DNA from 3 places in the Kitasatospora kazusensis genome. Region 1 is predicted to be linked to each of the others. Evidence: predicted binding sites of a transcription regulator. Region 1 holds the regulator's gene; each other region holds the start of a gene.
What was found. The regulator HrcA, encoded in region 1, represses chaperone genes, less so after heat shock. The targets are predictions, from matches to a motif close to TTNGCACTCNGNNNNNCNGAGTGCNAA.
Positions count from the first base shown of each region.

Region 2: ABD330_RS18600 (FmdB family zinc ribbon protein) is a predicted target of HrcA. The motif match lies at 948-974, and genes of this name have one in related genera.
Region 3: groES (co-chaperone GroES) is a predicted target of HrcA. The motif match lies at 3,030-3,056, and genes of this name have one in related genera.

Region 1 is NZ_BAAANT010000007.1:145,559-151,393, reverse strand. Features, by position in the region: gene hemW (radical SAM family heme chaperone HemW) at 1-868, shown strand, start outside; gene ABD330_RS08665 (DUF3097 domain-containing protein) at 1,002-1,832, opposite strand; gene pspAB (PspA-associated protein PspAB) at 1,862-2,446, opposite strand; gene htpX (zinc metalloprotease HtpX) at 2,487-3,410, opposite strand; gene hrcA (heat-inducible transcriptional repressor HrcA) at 3,634-4,731, shown strand; gene dnaJ (molecular chaperone DnaJ) at 4,803-5,835, shown strand, end outside.
Region 2 is NZ_BAAANT010000020.1:108,668-114,502, forward strand. Features, by position in the region: gene ABD330_RS18595 (MFS transporter) at 1-871, shown strand, start outside; gene ABD330_RS18600 (FmdB family zinc ribbon protein) at 998-1,315, shown strand; gene ABD330_RS18605 (hypothetical protein) at 1,640-1,966, shown strand; gene ABD330_RS18610 (large conductance mechanosensitive channel protein MscL) at 2,067-2,501, shown strand; gene ABD330_RS18615 (hypothetical protein) at 2,545-2,793, opposite strand; gene ABD330_RS18620 (sigma-70 family RNA polymerase sigma factor) at 2,914-3,885, opposite strand; gene ABD330_RS18625 (phosphatase PAP2 family protein) at 4,312-5,127, shown strand; gene murJ (murein biosynthesis integral membrane protein MurJ) at 5,524-5,835, shown strand, end outside.
Region 3 is NZ_BAAANT010000001.1:276,523-282,357, forward strand. Features, by position in the region: gene tsaD (tRNA (adenosine(37)-N6)-threonylcarbamoyltransferase complex transferase subunit TsaD) at 1-482, shown strand, start outside; gene ABD330_RS01395 (hypothetical protein) at 479-739, shown strand; gene ABD330_RS01400 (polysaccharide deacetylase family protein) at 802-1,668, shown strand; gene ABD330_RS01405 (class I SAM-dependent methyltransferase) at 1,816-2,985, opposite strand; gene groES (co-chaperone GroES) at 3,200-3,508, shown strand; gene groL (chaperonin GroEL) at 3,612-5,243, shown strand; gene ABD330_RS01420 (LysR family transcriptional regulator) at 5,371-5,835, shown strand, end outside.

The DNA of each region.
Region 1 (5,835 bases):
CGCCGAGGGCGCCGAGGTCACCACCGAGGCCAACCCGGAGTCGGTCGACCCCGCCTACCTCGCCGAACTCCGTGAGGGCGGTTTCAACCGGATCTCCTTCGGCATGCAGAGCGCCAAGCCGCACGTGCTCCAACTGCTCGACCGCCACCACACCCCCGGCCGCCCGGAGGCCTGCGTCGCCGAGGCCCGCGCGGCGGGCTTCGAGCACGTCAACCTGGACCTGATCTACGGGACCCCCGGCGAGTCCGACGACGACTGGCGTGCCTCGCTCGACGCCGCGATCGGCGCCGGCCCCGACCACGTCTCCGCGTACTCCCTGATCGTCGAGGACGGCACCAAGCTGGCCGCCCGGATCAAGCGCGGCGAACTGCCGATGGTCGACGACGACGTGCACGCCGACCGCTACCTGATCGCCGAGGAGGCGCTCAGCTCGGCCGGGTACGACTGGTACGAGGTCTCCAACTGGGCCACCACCGACGCGGGCCGCTGCCGCCACAACGAGCTGTACTGGACCGGCGCCGACTGGTGGGGCGCCGGCCCCGGCGCGCACAGCCACGTCGGCGGCGTCCGCTGGTGGAACGCCAAGCACCCCGCCGCGTACGCGCAGGCGCTGGCCGAGTCGCGGACGCCCGCGCTGGGCCGCGAGGTCCTCCCGGACGAGGACCGCCGGGTGGAGCGCATCCTCCTGGAACTCCGCCTCCGCGAGGGCTGCCCGCTCTCGTTGCTGGCCCCGGCGGGCCGTGCGGCCGCGGGCCGCGCGCTCGCGGACGGGCTGCTGGACCCGGCGTCCTTCGCGGACGGGCGGGCGGTGCTCACCTTGCCGGGGCGGCTGCTGGCGGACGCGGTCGTCCGGGACCTCGTGGACTGAACGGGTTAACCCAAGGGGGCGCGGGGAACTGCGCGATCAACCGTGCACCTCCGTTGTGCCCTGGTCGCGCAGTTCTCCCCCAGCCTTCGGCCGGGGGTACCCCCACGCGCCCCTGTCGGGGTTACCCGGTTGCCTAGGGTTCGGTGGTGACGAAGTCGATCAGCTGCTCGACGCGGCCCAGCAGCTCGGGTTCCAGGTCCTTGTAGGAGTCGACCGAGGCGAGGATGCGCTTCCACGCGGCCGGGGTGTCCACCGGCCAGCCGAGGCGGCGGCAGACGCCCTCCTTCCACACCTCGCCGCGGGGGACGGACGGCCAGGCCGGGATGCCGACGCTGCCGGGCTTCACGGCCTCCCAGACGTCGATGTACGGGTGGCCGACGACCAGGACGGCGTCTCCCGTCACCTGGGCGGCGATCCGGTGCTCCTTGGTGCCGGGCAGCAGGTGGTCGACCAGGACGCCGAGGCGGCGGCCGGGGCCCGGGCCGAAGCCGGCGACGATCGCGGGGAGGTCGTCGATGCCCTCCAGGTACTCCACGACCACGCCCTCGATCCGCAGGTCGTCGCCCCAGACCCGCTCGACCAGCTCCGCGTCGTGCCGGCCCTCGACGTAGATCCGCGACTCCCGGGCCACCCGGGCCCGGGCGCCGGGCACGGCCACCGAGCCGGAGGCGGTACGGCCCGGGGTCCGCGCGGGGGCGGGCCCGGCGGGCCGTACCAGGGTGACCACCCGGCCCTCCAGCAGGAAGCCGCGGGGGGTCATCGGGAAGACCCGGTGCTTGCCGAAACGGTCCTCCAGGGTGACCGTCGGCCCCTCGGCGGTCTTCTCGCAGCGCACCACCGCCCCGCAGAAGCCGGTGGCGGCCTCTTCCACCACCAGCTCCCGCTCGGCCGGTACCTCGGGGGCCGGCTGTTGCCGCTTCCACGGCGGGGTCAGGTCGGGTCCGTAACTCCTGCTGCTGTGCATTCCCCGATGATAGGAAGTCCGACGAGCCGTCAGAGCCCGGGCGCGCCCCACACCGGGAACCAGCGGCTGAGGTCCTGCTCGACCCGCAGGTCGTTGCCCAGCATCGCCTTGACCTGGAGTTCGACCGGGCTGTTCCGCTTCTCGGTGCCGCCCGGCATCGGGGCGAAGGGGTAGAAGCTGCCCCGCTTGTAGAGGTACACCAGCCCCAGCGACTGCCCCTTGTCGTTGCGGAAGCCGACGATCGAGCAGAGCAGCTGCGGCCCGAAGCCGTTCGCCTCCAGCTCGCTGTTGACCGCGTGCAGGTCGTTGACCAGCTCCGGCAGCTCCTGCGGGGTGTGCCGGGCGAGCAGCCAGGTGTAGCCGTAGTCGTCCTGGCTGGCCTCCACCGGCACGCCGCCGTTCACGGTGTCGGCGTTCAGCAGGTCCTTGACCTGCCGCTCCACCTCGCCGAAGGCGCCGCCCTCGACGGCGGCGAAGCAGACCGACCCGAGCCCGGTCGGCCGGAAGCCGGCCGCCGCCTCCAGGGTGAGCGCGGCGGAGGGCACGCCGAACAGCTGGTCGAGGTCGGGCCGCACCGGCTTGGTGCGGCCGAACAGGGCGTCCAGGATTCCCACGAAGTCTCCTACCGTTCTGAACCGTTCCGGTCCGGGTGGGTCACTCGCCCAGTCGGGCCGAGATCTTGCCGAGCTGCTCCAGCCGCTGCTCCAGCGAGGGGTGGGTGGACAGCAGCTGGGTGGCCGCGTCCCGCGCGCTGAGCGCGGGGGCGAAGTAGAAGGCGTTGTACGGCTGCGCCTTGCGCAGGTCCTTGGTGGGGATCGCGGCGATCTGGCCGGTCACCTTGGTCAGGGCCGAGGCCAGCGCACTGGGCCGGCCGGTGAGCTGGGCGGCGGCCCGGTCGGCGGCCAGCTCGCGGTAGCGGGACAGCAGCCGGGTCAGCAGGAAGCTGATCGCGTAGACCACGATGCTGACCAGCGGGATGATCATCATCGCGATGGCGGCGTTCTGGTCGTTGTTGTTGCGGTTGTTGCCGCCCAGGAAGCCGCCGTACAGCGCGATCCGGGTCATCACCCCGGCCAGCACGCCGAGGAAGCCGGCGATCGTCATCACCGCGACGTCCCGGTGCGCGACGTGCGAGAGCTCGTGCGCGAGCACGCCCTCCAACTCCTCCGGCTCCAGCCGCCGCAGCAGGCCGGTGGTGACGCAGACCACGGACTTCTCGGGGTTGCGGCCGGTGGCGAAGGCGTTCGGCATGTCGTTGTCCGCCACCGCGATCCGCGGCTTCGGCATGTCGGCCAGCGCGCAGAGCCGGTCAATGGTGCCGTGCAACTGCGGGTACTGCTCCGGGGTGACCTCGCGGGCGCCCATCGCCCGCTCGGTGATCTTGTCGCTGAACCAGAACTGGGCCACGAACAGGCCGCCCGAGATCAGCACGATCAGCGGCCACGCCCCGCGCAGCAGGACGATCAGCACTCCGGTGAAGCCGACGTAGAGCAACCCGATCAAGAACATGGTGGTGACCATCCGACCGGTCAGCCCGCGGTCGGGTGCGAAGCGGGAATGCTGGGATGACGCCGACATCGCTGCTCCTTCGATATTCAAGTTCGTCTTCGATGCTGCCACTCAGGGGGCGTGCAGGCACCGCCCCCGCGCCGGATTTCGGTCGAGGATCACGTCCGCGGGCCGTTCCTGCCGTCGTGGACGGGCCTTACACTGGCAGGTACGGTTCTGGCACTCTGCCTTCCAGAGTGCCAGGGGACCGGACAGCTACCAGACTCAACGGACGAAGACGGAGGTGCGTGCCATGTTCAGCGAGCGCAGAGCCGACGAACGCAAGTCCGATGCCCGGCAGCTCGATTCGCGCCTGGACGTCCGCGATCTCCGCCCGTTGGACGACCGCAAGCTCGCGGTGCTCCGCGCCATCGTGCAGGACTACGTCGGCACCGAGGAGCCCGTCGGCTCCAAGGCCCTGGTCGAGCGGCACAGCCTGGGGGTCTCCCCGGCGACGGTGCGCAACGACATGGCGGCCCTGGAGGAGGACGGCTACATCCACCAGCCGCACACCAGCGCGGGCCGCATCCCCACCGACAAGGGCTACCGGCTCTTCGTCGACCGGCTGGCCGAGGTCAAGCCGATGAGCGCCCCCGAGCGCCGGGCGATCCGGCACTTCCTGGACGGCGCGGTCGACCTGGACGACACCGTCGCCCGGACGGTCCGGCTGCTCGCGCAGCTGACCCGGCAGGTCGCGGTGGTGCAGTACCCCTCGCTCTCCCGCTCGACCGTCCGGCACGTCGAGCTGGTCGCACTGGCCCCGGCCAAGGTGATGCTGGTCCTGATCACCAACACCGGCCGGGTCGAGCAGCGGATGGTGGACTGTCCGGGCACGGTCGGCGAGACCGTCCTCGCGGAGCTCCGGACCAGACTCAACGCCCGCGCGGGCGGCCAGCGGCTGCCGGACGTCCCCGGTCTGCTGGAGGACCTCCCGGCGGCCTTCGAGGCGGCCGACCGGCCGGTCGTGACCACCGTGCTGGCGACCCTCTTCGAGACCCTCGCCGAGCAGAACGAGGAACGGATCATGCTGGCCGGCACGGCCAACCTGACACGTTTCGGACATGACTTCCCGCTCACCATCCAGCCGGTGCTGGAGGCGCTGGAGGAGCAGGTGATCCTGCTGCGCCTGCTGGGTGAGACGGCGGACGCCGGGATGACCGTGCGGATCGGCCGGGAGAACGACTACGAGGGGCTCAATTCCACCTCGGTCGTCTCGGTCGGTTACGGTTCGGGCGACGAGAGTGTCGCGAAACTCGGGGTGATCGGTCCGACCCGGATGGACTACCCGGGCACAATGGGGGCGGTGCGTGCGGTGGCAAGGTACGTGGGCCAGATCCTGGCCGAGTCGTAGGAACAGCACCGTGTGACCACACACGGTGACAAGTCGCAGCACTTCTAGAGGCGGAACAAGCGGAGCATTTGGTGGCCACGGACTACTACGCGGTACTCGGCGTCCGACGGGATGCGGGGCAGGACGAGATCAAGAAGGCGTTCCGGCGCCTCGCCCGTGAACTGCACCCGGACGTCAACCCGGACCCGAAGACGCAGGAGCGGTTCAAGGAGATCAACGCCGCATACGAGGTGCTCTCCGACCCGTCCAAGCGGCAGGTCTACGACCTCGGCGGCGACCCGCTCTCGCCGAACGGCGGTGGCGGCGCGGGCGGCTTCGGCGCGGGCGCGGCGGGCTTCGGCTTCTCCGACATCATGGACGCCTTCTTCGGCGCCGCGGCGGGCCAGCGCGGCCCGCGTTCGCGGACCCGTCGGGGCCAGGACGCGATGATCCGCCTGGAGATCACCCTGGAGGAGTCGGCTTTCGGCACCACCAAGGAACTCCAGGTCGACACCGCCGTGACCTGCACCACCTGCTCGGGTGAGGGTGCCGCTCCCGGCACCTCCGCGCAGACCTGTGACATGTGCCGCGGCAAGGGCGAGGTCTCGCAGGTCACCCGGTCCTTCCTGGGCCAGGTCATGACCTCGCGCCCCTGCCCGCAGTGCCAGGGCTTCGGCACCGTCGTGCCGACCCCGTGCCCCGAGTGCGCGGGCGACGGCCGGGTCCGGGCCCGCCGCACCCTCACCGTCAAGATCCCGGCGGGCGTGGACAACGGCACCCGGATCCAGCTGGCCGGCGAGGGCGAGGTCGGCCCCGGCGGCGGCCCGCCCGGCGACCTGTACGTCGAGATCGCGGAGACCGCGCACTCGACCTTCCAGCGGCGCGGCGACGACCTGCACTGCACCGTCACCATCCCGATGACGGCGGCCTCGCTCGGCACCCAGGTGCCGCTGCAGACCCTGGACGGCCTCGAAGAGGTCGACATCCGGCCCGGTACGCAGTCCGGCCAGTCCATCCCGCTGCACGGCCGGGGCATCACCCACCTGCGGGGCGGCGGCCGGGGCGACCTGATAGTGCATGTCGAGGTGCAGACCCCCACCAAGCTCGACCCCGAGATGGAGGACC
Region 2 (5,835 bases), on a different contig from region 1:
GACCGGCGACCCGGCGACGGCCTCGCCGCAGAAGCTGAACACCGCCTTCGCCTTCGAGTCGGTCACCGACGAGTTCACCTTCGTGGTCGGACCGGTGCTCGCCACCGCCATCGCGACCGGCATCGCGCCCGCCGCCGGGCTGATCGCCGAGGCCGCGCTGACCGTGGTCGGCGGGCTCGCGTTCGCGGCCCAGCGCCGCACCGCCCCCGCCCGGCACCCGCACGTCCCCGGTGCCGGCCGGGTCTCCGCACTCGCCTCGCCGGGCGTCCGACTGCTGGCCGGCTCCTTCCTGGGCGTCGGCACGGTCTTCGGGGCCATGCAGGTCTCCGTCACGGCCTTCGCCAAGGCGGCGGGCCAGCCCGGTGCCAACGGCCTCGTCTACGGGATCTTCGCGGGCGGCAGCATGCTGGCCGGCGTGCTCTACGGGATGGTCGCCTGGCGGCGCCCGGCCCGGCAGCGGATGCTCGGCAGCTACGCGCTGCTGGTGCTGGGCTGCTCCACGCTGTGGGCGATGCCCAACCTGACCGCACTGGCGGTCGCCGGGCTGGTCTGCGGGCTCGCCATCGCACCGACCCTGATCACCGGCTACACGCTGGTCGAGACGCTGGTCGCGGACGGCGCCAAGACCGAGGCCTTCACCTGGCTGACCGGCGCGATCGGGCTCGGCCTGGCCACCGGGTCGACCGTCGCCGGACAGCTGATCGACGGCTACGGCACCTCGGCCGGTTTCGCCGTCCCCGTCGCGGGCGCCGGGCTCGGCCTGGTCGCCCTGGTGGCGCTGCGGCGACTGCTCGTCCCGCCGGCCACCGCGAGCCGTCCGGTCGCACGCAGCGCGGTTCCGGCCCAGCTGGTGGGGGCCTCGCAGGGCTGACGCCGACCGGCTCACGGCGCAGCTCACACCTGGAGCGCTGGACTCATCCAGCGGAATGCCGCATCATTGACCGTCGTTAGCACTCATCAGGCGAGAGTGCCAGGGGGAAGTGCAGGAGGAAGACAAGTGCCCACGTACCAGTACCAGTGCACGGAGTGTGGCAGCGGCTTGGAGGCGGTGCAGAAGTTCACCGACGACGCGCTGACCACGTGCCCGGAATGCCAGGGCCGGCTCCGCAAGGTTTTCTCGGCCGTGGGTGTGGTGTTCAAGGGCTCGGGCTTCTACCGGACCGACAGCCGCTCCTCCTCGACCAGCTCGGTGACCGCCTCGGGGTCGTCCTCCTCGGGCTCCGCGGCCGCCGCGGCGCCCGCGGCCGCTTCCACGAGCGGGTCCGGCAGCTCCGGTACGAGCGCCAGTAGCTCCAGCTCCAGCTCGGCGAGCTGACCCAACCGGACGTACCCCGTGGCTCACGGCCCGGCACTGTCGCGATCCCGCGGCGGCGCCGGGCCGTTCGGCGTTCCCGGGCCCGGGGCTCCCGTCCACCGCGCTCGCACCCCTCGTGGTCGCGTCACCGTGCTCCCCGTCCCCCGTGTGGGTGACCGAAGTTATCCACAGCCCCGGGTTGTCCACAGGAAGACGCCGCGGGCTTCCGGCGTCCGGACGGTCGGCGCACTCTGATCTCGCGAACGCCGCTCCCAGGCGCTCGCGAGACCACGGAGCCCGACCGGGCCCCACGGTGCCCTGCTATTCCGAGGCGGTGTCCCACCCGTGACCACGCAGCTGGAAGCCCCGCTCCCCCGTCCGCACCCGTCGTCCGTCCGGGCGGCCGTCCCCGCCTTCGCCCCCGCCGTGCCACCCCGGCGGGCCGTCCCCGCCTTCGCGCCGATCCGGCGCGGCTCGGGCGGTCGGCACCGGCTCCGGCAGGCCGTCCGTCACCGTCCGGGGGTGGTGGCCGCCGGGCTGCTGGCCACGGCCACCGCGCTCGCCGCCGGGCCGCTGCGGCCGACCTCGCCTCCCCCGGCCGCCGCCACGAGCACGGTCCTCGGCCCGGCCGGGGCGCCGCGCTGCACGGGTACCGCCCCGCCGACGGGATAGGCCGGTCGTCACCCGTGGGGCCTACTGCGGCTACGGCCCGGTCGCGGCCACCCCGGAGGAGGCCGGAGGCTGGGGGCAACCGACCGGACGAGGAGCAGTAATGCTGAAGGGCTTCAAGAACTTCATGATGCGCGGTGACGTCGTCATCGTGGCCGTCGGGCTGATCATCGCGCTGGCATTCAGCACCCTGATCAAGGCCTTCACCGACAACGTCATCAACCCGATCATCACCAGGGCCCAGGGCGGTCACTCGGCCGGACTCGGCTGGCAGCTCGGCGACGCCGGGAACGACGCGACCTACCTCAACATCGGGTCGTTCATCTCCGCCCTGATCTACTTCGTGATCTTCATGGCGGTCGTCTACTTCCTGATCGTCGTCCCCTACAAGGTCGTCCAGGCCCACCGAGGGATCACGGTCTTCGGCGACCCGGCCCCCGCCAAGACCTGCCCGGCCTGCCTCTCCGAGGACATCCCAGAGGCCGCGTCCAAGTGCCGCTACTGCGGGACCGACCAGCCCGTCGTCGGCCGCGGCTGATCCACCCCGGTCCTGCCCCGCCCCCGTCCCCGCTCGCCGCGCGCTAGCCGCCGTGGTGCGGCGGCCGCTGGCTCACGTACCAGTCCAGCCCGCGCCCGCTGGCGCTGCCGCTGCCGCTGCCGCTGCCGCCGCCCCAGCCGCTGTCCGTGTCGTCGCCGCTCTGCCGGTCCAGCGGATCGCCGAAGACCAGCTTCGCCTTCGGCTGCTTCCGCTCGCCGACTCGCGGCTCCCCGCCCTGCTCGGGCCCCGGCCCCTGCTGCTCGGCCTGCCCGGGCCCCTGCTGCTCGCCCATCTGCCCCGCTCCTTCTCCGCTCACCGACACGTCCCTTCCAGCGTAGGCCGCACGACGACGGACCCCGGTACGGGCGATCGCCGTACCGGGGTCCGTACGCGGGCCCGGACCGAACGTGGGTCAGGCGGCCTCGAAGCCCGCGTGGTCCGCGATCTTCTTCAGCTCGGCCAGGGCGTGCTTCTCGATCTGCCGGATCCGCTCGCGGGTGAGCCCGTGCTGCTTGCCGACCTCCGTCAGCGTGCGCTCGCGGCCGTCCTCCATCCCGTAGCGGGAACGGATGATCGACGCCGTCCGGTCGTCCAGCCGGCCGATCAGGCCGTCCAGCTCCTCACGGCGGAGCATGACCATCACGGCGTCCTCCGGGGAGGTCGCGCCGGTGTCCTCGACCAGGTCGCCGAACTGCGTCTCGCCCTCGTCGTCCACCGACATGTTGAGGCTGACGGGGTCACGGGCCCAGTCCAGCACGTCCTTGACCCGCTGCTCGGTGGTGTCCAGCTCCGCCGCGACCTCGGCGGGGTCGGGCTCGCGGCCCAGTTCCTTCGCCTTCTCCCGCTGCACCCGGCGGATCCGGCCGAGCTCCTCGACCAGGTGGACGGGCAGCCGGATGGTGCGCGACTGGTCGGCTATCGAACGTGTGATCGCCTGCCGGATCCACCACGTCGCGTACGTGGAGAACTTGAACCCCTTCGCGTAGTCGAACTTCTCGACCGCCCGGACCAGGCCGGCGTTGCCCTCCTGGATGAGGTCGAGCAGCGGCAGGCCGCTGCGCGGGTAGCGCCGGGCCACCGCGACCACCAGCCGGAGATTGGAGCGGATGAAGACGTCCTTGGCGCGCTCGGCGTCCTCGGCTATGACCTCCAGTTCCTCCCGCTTCGCGCCCTTGGGCAGCGTGCCCTGCTCCAGCAGGTACTGGGCGTACACGCCGGCCTCGATGCGCAGCGAGAGTTCGACCTCTTCGGCGGCGTCGAGCAGCGGCGTCCTGGCGATCTCGTCGAGGTACATGCCGACAAGGTCGCGGTCGGCCTCATAGTTGGTCGGGCGGGCCGAGCGAGTCCGGTCGGCCCTGTCGCGAACGACGGCACGAGTGGCCATGCTTGCTCCCTTGCTGCTGGTGCCGGTCTTCCTGGGTTGTCCTGCTGACGTGTCCTACTGACGTGCCCTGCCGAGGTGGCCCCGCCTGCTGGGTGCTCCTGCACCGAAGCCTCCGCCCGCCGGGGCCCGAAGGCCCGGGGCAACAGAGATGCGGGCCTCAGCGAGGCTCACACGTAACGATCCAACGAACAGAATTCGGACAACATTCCCAACTGGCCCAGATTCGTCGTCCGATGCAGTATCCTGCGGAATTCTCCCCGCGATCATCAACCCTGTGTGAGGGATCCGCGACCCGGAGTGCCGCCGCTGCGCTCCTCGCCGGACAAACGAACGACACCGGTCATCCGCAGCCTCTCCGCACAAAAGATGCCAAATCGCTATCCCCTGGACCCCGGATCCGGCCCTCCCCCTGGGAAGGTGTCAGCCATGCACCTGTCCACCGACGGCGCCCGAGCCGGCTCGGATCCCGGCCCCCCGCCCGGCGGCGCCGGGAGAACCCGCCCGCCCCGGCGCCGCCGTCCCACGCTCGGATGGCTGGCGCTGGCACTGGGCTGCACCGCCCTGCTCGGCGCGCTGCTCGCCCTGGTCGAGAGCCACTGGGGCCCGCTGGCCCGGGCCGACCAGGGGTGGACGGACGGCCTGCACCGCTTCGCCCGGAGCCACACCGCGTGGACGGCGTCGATGCAGACCCTCACCGACATCGGCGGCCCGCTCACCATGCGGGCCCTGCTCGGCGCGGCCGCCGTCTGGCTGTGGGCGATCGGCGCCCGGATGCTGGCGGGCTGGGTCGCCGCCCAGGCGCTGGTCGGCTGGCTGGCCGACTCGGCGGGCAAGGCCGTCGTCGGCCGCGCGCGGCCGCACTTCGCGGACCCGGTGTCACAGGCGGCGGGCGCCTCCTTCCCCTCCGGGCACGCGCTGGCCGCGGCGGTCACCTGCGCCACCCTGGTCGTCCTGGTCTGGCCGCGGGCGGGCCGGGCCGGGCGGTCCGCGGCCTGCGCCGTCGCCGCACTGGCGGCCCTGACGGTGGGGTGGACCAGGGTCGCGCTCGGCGTGCACTGGCCCAGCGACGTCCTGGCGGGCTGGCTGGCCGCCGGGGTGGTGCTGGGCGGCGTGACGGTCCTCGCCGAACTCTGGCGCCCCGGCGCCCTGGGCCGGGACGTCCAGCGGGTCGACCGGCGAACCGGACCCCGGGTCCAGCGCGTCCTCGTCTCCGGGGGCGAGGCGGATCCTGACGGGCAGTGAGGAACGTCACACCACCCCCGCGCTACCTCACGGAGCGGATCAAGAACGTGACGCATCCTCGAAAACGCTCCGTACAGACACCAGTTAAATCAGCTCAAAATCAGGCATACCACCCGTAATCGCCCCCTCTACGCCGACCACCCCACCGTCGGCCGTGCCGTTGACCAGCACCCCGAGACCTCCGGCACACGGCACGACCCTCCCCATGAAGTGCCGGGGTAGGGCAGACTTCTCCGGCTGGGTACTCCTGTGCCCGGCCCGGGGGAACCAAGCACGACGGCGCGGACCGAGCCGGTCGTACGAGGCAGCACCGGCTCCGTACACCGAGGGACCGCCTGACCGGAGCTGCGGAGGACCCGTGGCCCCACCGCCCAGGCACCGAGTGACGGGGGTCCGATGACCATGCACACGACGGACGAGCCCCACGGCTCGTACGGCGACCCGCCGACCATGTCGTTGCGGCACATCCCCCCGCCGCCCGCGTACGCGCCCAGCGCGGCGCCCGTTCCGCCCCAGCGCCGGTCCCCGGAGAAGGCCGCCCCCGCGTCGGCCGGCCGCAACGGCCTGATCATGGCCATCGGCTCGCTCGCCTCCCGGGCACTGGGCTTCGTCCGCAGCGCCGTGATCGTCGCGGCGCTGACCACCGGACCGATAGGCGACGACTTCAACGTCGGCAACTCGCTGCCCAACATCGTCTACATGATGCTC
Region 3 (5,835 bases), on a different contig from region 1:
CCTTCCCGCGCGGGCTCAGCGGCGCCAAGGACCCGGCGTACGACTTCTCGTTCTCCGGCCTGAAGACCGCCGTGGCCCGCTGGGTCGAGGCGAAGCGCCGGGCGGGCGAGGAGGTGCCCGTCGCGGACGTCGCGGCGTCCTTCCAGGAGGCCGTCACCGACGTGCTGACCCGCAAGGCCGTCAAGGCCTGCAAGGAGAACGGCGTCGAGCACCTGATGATCGGCGGCGGGGTCGCGGCCAACTCGCGGCTGCGCGAGATGGCCCAGCAGCGCTGCGACAAGGCGGGCATCGTGCTGCGGGTGCCGCGCCCGGGGCTGTGCACGGACAACGGTGCGATGGTCGCCGCCCTCGGTTCCGAGATGGTCTGGCGCGACCGCGCGCCGTCCTCCTTCGACCTGTCGGCCGACTCCTCGCTGCCGGTCACCGAGGTCTCGGTGCCCCACACGGACCTGCACGCCGCCGCGCACCAGGCCCTCGGGTGACCACGGCCGCCATGTGGGAGGCCCGGGCCGCCGACGGCCGGGCCGGCGAGCTGCGGGACTGGGTCCGGGAGCGGGCCGTCCCGGCGCTGCGCGGGGCGGCCGGGCTGGAGCGGCTGGAGGTGTTCACCGCGCCGGGGGAGAGGGTGCTGCTGGTCACCTGGTGGTCGGACGCCCCGCTGCCCGTCCCGGATCCGCCCGGTGAGCTGCTGGGCCGCCCGGTGCACCGCTGGAGCTTCACCAGCGAGCACGTGGAATGACCCGGACCGCCAGCCGGTAGCGTTCTGTCCGAGAGCCGGACGACGCAGGGGAGCACCCAACGGTGAAGAGCAGGACGAGGACCTACGCGGTGGCGGCACTGGCCGTGCTGGCAGCGGTGACCGGGTGCAGCAGCAGCGCCGCCCCGGCGGCCGCTCCCGCGGCCCCGCCGGCCGAGACCACCCAGGCCGCGGCCGCGCCGCCGTCCGCCGCGTCCGCCTCGCCGCAGGCCGCGGCCTGGTCGAAGTGGGGCCTGCAGCCGATGGCGGCCGCGCCCGCCCCGCCCGCCGACAGGCCGGTCAAGCTGACGGCCAGCGGCACCGTCCCGGTCATCAGCGACGTGCCGACCAAGGACAAGGTCGTCTTCATCACGCTGGACGACGGCGCGGAGAAGGACCCGAAGTTCGTCGAGATGCTGACCGACCTCAAGATCCCGGTCACGATGTTCCTGACCAAGGACATCATCGAGAACAACTACGGCTACTTCAAGCCGCTCCAGGCGCTGGGCAACCACATCCAGAACCACACCGTCAGCCACCCGCAGATGAGCAAGATCTCGGCGGCGAAGCAGAAGTCCGAGATCTGCGTGGACCAGGCGACCCTCACCCAGCAGTACGGCACCGCCCCGCTGCTCTTCCGCCCGCCGTTCGGCGACGGCGCCAACACGCCGACCCTCAACACCTCGGTGCAGCAGTGCGGCCCGCGCGCCATCGTGCTCTGGCGCGAGACGATGCAGATCCACGACATGCAGTACCAGACCGCCGACAAGAAGCTGAAGCCCGGCGACATCATCCTGGCGCACTTCCGCGGTCCGTCGGAGCTCAAGGGCGAGACGATGACGGCGATGTTCGGCGAGATGCTCAGCCGCATCCAGGAGCAGGGCTTCGCCGTCGCCCGCCTGGACGACTACATCCAGGCGCCCGCAGGCTGACCACCGGTCGGGCAGGCAGCTGGTCAGCCACAGACAGGGGCGCGTGGGGGCACCTTCCGGCCGAAGGCTGGGGGAGAACTGCGCGAGTCGGGAGGCAACGGTCCGCAGGCTCCCGCCTCGCGCAGTTCTTCGTGCCCCTTTGCCTGATCAGCCGACAGGCTGACCGAGCATCATGAGGTGCCCGTCGCCGACCCGGCTCAGGATCACCGTCACCGTGTTCGGGCCGGCGGGCTTGAGCTGGCGGCGCAGCTCCTCCGGGGTGATGCCGATGCCGCGCTTCTTGATCACCACGGTGCCGGCCCCGCGCTCGCGCAGCAGCGCCTTCAGCTTCTTGACGTTGTACGGGAGCACGTCGGTGAGCTCGTACGCGTGGGCGTACGGGGTCGGCACGAGGCGGTCGGAGGTCAGGTAGGCGATCATCGGGTCGATCAGCCGGCCGCCGACCTGCTCGGCCACCTCGGCGACCAGGTGCGCCCGGATCACCGCGCCGTCCGGCTCGTACAGGTAGCGGCCCACCGGCCCGGCCGCCGGATCGGGGAGGCGGCCGCCGGTGAGGGTGTGCGCGCCGGGCAGCAGGGTGGCGCGGTGCGGCTCGGCGGGCTTCGTGCCGAACCAGAGCCCGGCCTCCTTCACGTCCCCGTGGTCCGACACCCACTCGGCCTCGGCGTCCTCGGGGACCAGCTCGTGCGGGATCCCCGGCGCGATCTTGAGCGCCCCGAACGGGGTGCGGCGGGCCGCCTCGACCGCCCAGGAGAGCGGGGGCGAGTACGCCTCCGGATCGAACACCCGGCCCCGCGAGGTGCGCCGCGCCGGGTCGGTGAACACCGCGTCGAAACCCGTCACGTCGACCTCGGTGACGTCCGCGCAGCGCACCTCGATCAGCTCGGCCAGGCCCAGCGCGGCGGCGTTCGCCTCGGCGACGGCGCAGGTCAGCGGGTCGCGGTCGACGGCGAGCACGGCGATCCCGGCCCGGGCCAGCGCGATCGCGTCCCCGCCGATCCCGCAGCACAGGTCCGCCAGCCGCCGGACGCCGAGCGCCGCGAACCGCTCCGCCCGCCACTCGGCGACGCTGCGGCGGGTGGCCTGTTCGACTCCGTCCGGGGTGAAGTACAGCGCGTCCGCGTCCACGTCGAACTTGGCCCGCGCCCGCTGCCGCAGGGCCGCCTGGGCGAGGGCGGCGGACACCAGCCCGGCCGGGTGCGTGCGGCGCAGCCTGGTGGCCAGGGCGAGTTCCTCCCCCGGCTTGAAGTCACGCAGCTCGGCCAGCAGTGCCTGGCCCTCGTCGGTCAGCAGGGCCCGGAACGATTCGATCTCCACCCGGCCATTGTCCCCGGACACCGGACAGCCTTCGAGCCACGCCGTTGGCACTCTGGTTGACTGAGTGCTAACGGCGGCCTATGGTCGTTCCTGGCACTCCCCCCAGGGAGAGTGCTAACGCGACAGAGTGTGCCTGACCCCCGCGACGGCAGGCACGCGGACGTCGCCACCTACCTGAAGAACAACCCCGTATTCTCCGAAGGGGAGCTCGGACGTGACCACCGTCAGCAGCAAGGTTGCCATCAAGCCGCTCGAGGACCGCATCGTGGTCCAGCCGCTCGAAGCCGAGACCACCACGGCCTCCGGCCTGGTTATCCCGGACACCGCCAAGGAGAAGCCCCAGGAGGGCGTCGTCCTGGCCGTCGGCCCGGGCCGCTTCGAGGACGGTAACCGTCTTCCGCTCGACGTCACCGTCGGCGACGTCGTCCTGTACTCGAAGTACGGCGGCACCGAGGTGAAGTACAACGGCGAGGAGTACCTCGTCCTCTCGGCCCGCGACGTCCTCGCCATCGTCGAGAAGTAAGACGTTCCAGCCCGCCCCGGATCCGTGTCACTACTGACAGGGGCCCGGGGCGCGGTTGTTGGCTCACGCGCACGTCACAAAGACACTCCCCGAAGGAAACACCATGCCGAAGATCCTGCAGTTCGACGAGGACGCCCGCCGCTCGCTGGAGCGCGGCGTGAACAAGCTGGCCGACACCGTCAAGGTGACCATCGGCCCCAAGGGCCGCAACGTCGTCATCGACAAGAAGTTCGGCGCGCCGACCATCACCAACGACGGTGTCACCATCGCCCGTGAGGTCGAGCTCGACGACCCGTACGAGAACCTCGGCGCCCAGCTGGTCAAGGAGGTCGCCACCAAGACGAACGACGTCGCGGGTGACGGCACCACCACCGCCACCGTGCTGGCCCAGGCCCTGGTCAACGAGGGTCTGCGCAACGTCGCCGCCGGCGCCGGCCCCGCCGCCCTGAAGAAGGGCATCGACAAGGCCGTCGCGGCCGTGTCCGAGTACCTGCTCGCCAGCGCCCGCGAGATCGAGGGCAAGGACGACGTCGCCGCCGTCGCGTCCCTCTCCGCGCAGGACCCGCAGGTCGGCGAGCTCATCGCCGAGGCGATCGACAAGGTCGGCAAGGACGGTGTCATCACCGTCGAGGAGTCGAACACCTTCGGCGTGGAGCTGGACTTCACCGAGGGCATGCAGTTCGACAAGGGCTACCTCTCGCCGTACTTCGTCACCGACGCCGAGCGTCAGGAAGCGGTCCTGGAGGACCCCTACATCCTGATCAACCAGGGCAAGATCTCCAGCATCCAGGAGCTGCTGCCGCTGCTGGAGAAGGTCCTGCAGGGTGGCACCTCGAAGCCGCTGCTGATCATCGCCGAGGACGTCGACGGCGAGGCGCTGTCCACCCTCGTGGTGAACAAGATCCGTGGCACCTTCAACGCCGTGGCCGTCAAGGCCCCCGGCTTCGGTGACCGCCGCAAGGCCATCCTGGGCGACCTGGCCACCCTGACCGGTGCCACCGTCATCTCCGAGGAGGTCGGCCTCAAGCTCGACCAGGCCGGTCTGGACGTGCTGGGCACCGCCCGCCGCGTGACCATCACCAAGGACGAGACCACCGTCGTCGACGGTGCCGGCGACCACGAGGCCGTGGCCGGCCGCGTCGCCCAGATCAAGGCCGAGATCGCCAACACCGACTCGGACTGGGACCGCGAGAAGCTGCAGGAGCGCCTGGCGAAGCTCGCCGGCGGCGTCTGCGTCATCAAGGTCGGCGCCGCCACCGAGGTGGAGCTCAAGGAGCGCAAGCACCGTCTGGAGGACGCCATCTCGGCGACCCGCGCGGCGGTCGAGGAGGGCATCGTCGCCGGTGGCGGCGCCTCTCTCGTCCACGCCCAGAAGGTGCTCGACGGCGGCCTGGGCCTGTCGGGCGACGAGGCGACCGGTGTCGCGGTCGTCCGCAAGGCGCTCGCCGAGCCGCTGCGCTGGATCGCCCAGAACGCCGGCCTCGAGGGCTACGTCATCACCCACAAGGTCGCCGAGCTGGAGGCCGGTCACGGCTTCAACGCCGCCACCGGTGAGTACTGCGACCTGCTGAAGGCCGGCGTCATCGACCCGGTCAAGGTCACCCGCTCCGCGCTGGAGAACGCCGCGTCCATCGCGTCGCTGCTGCTCACCACCGAGACCCTCGTGGTGGAGAAGCCCGCCGACGAGGAGGCCGGCAACGGTCACTCGCACGGCGGCCACGGCCACGCGCACTGACGTCCGACCCGCTGACCCGTCAGCGGCCCGGAGGCCCGGCACGCACCCCCAGGGGCGCGTGCCGGGCCTCCGGCGTGTCGCATCAGGATGATTTTGTTCGAATCAAAGATTGCCTTATAACTGAGGCATGATCGAGGCCCGTCACCTGCGCGTCCTGCGTGCCGTCGCCCGCACCGGCTCCTTCTCCGCCGCCGCCCGCGAGCTGGGCTGCACCCAGCCCGCCGTGAGCCAGCAGATGAAGGCCCTGGAGAAGTCGGTCGACACGCCGCTGGTGGTCCGTTCGGGCCGCGGCATGCAGCTGAGCGAGGCCGGACAGGTGCTGCTCAAGCACGCCACCGGCATCCTCGCCGGGCTCTCCGCCGCCGAGGAGGAGGTGGCGGCGATCACCGGGCTGCGGGCCGGGCGGGTGCGGCTGGTGTCCTTCCCCACCGCGAGCTCCACCCTCGTGCCGCCCTCGGTGGCCGGGCTGCGCGGCGCCCACCCGGGGATCCGGGTCTCGCTGGTCGAGGCCGAACCGCCGGAGTCGCTGGCGATGCTGCGGGGCGGCGAGTGCGAGATCGCGCTCGCCTTCCGCTACCCGGACTCCCCGGGC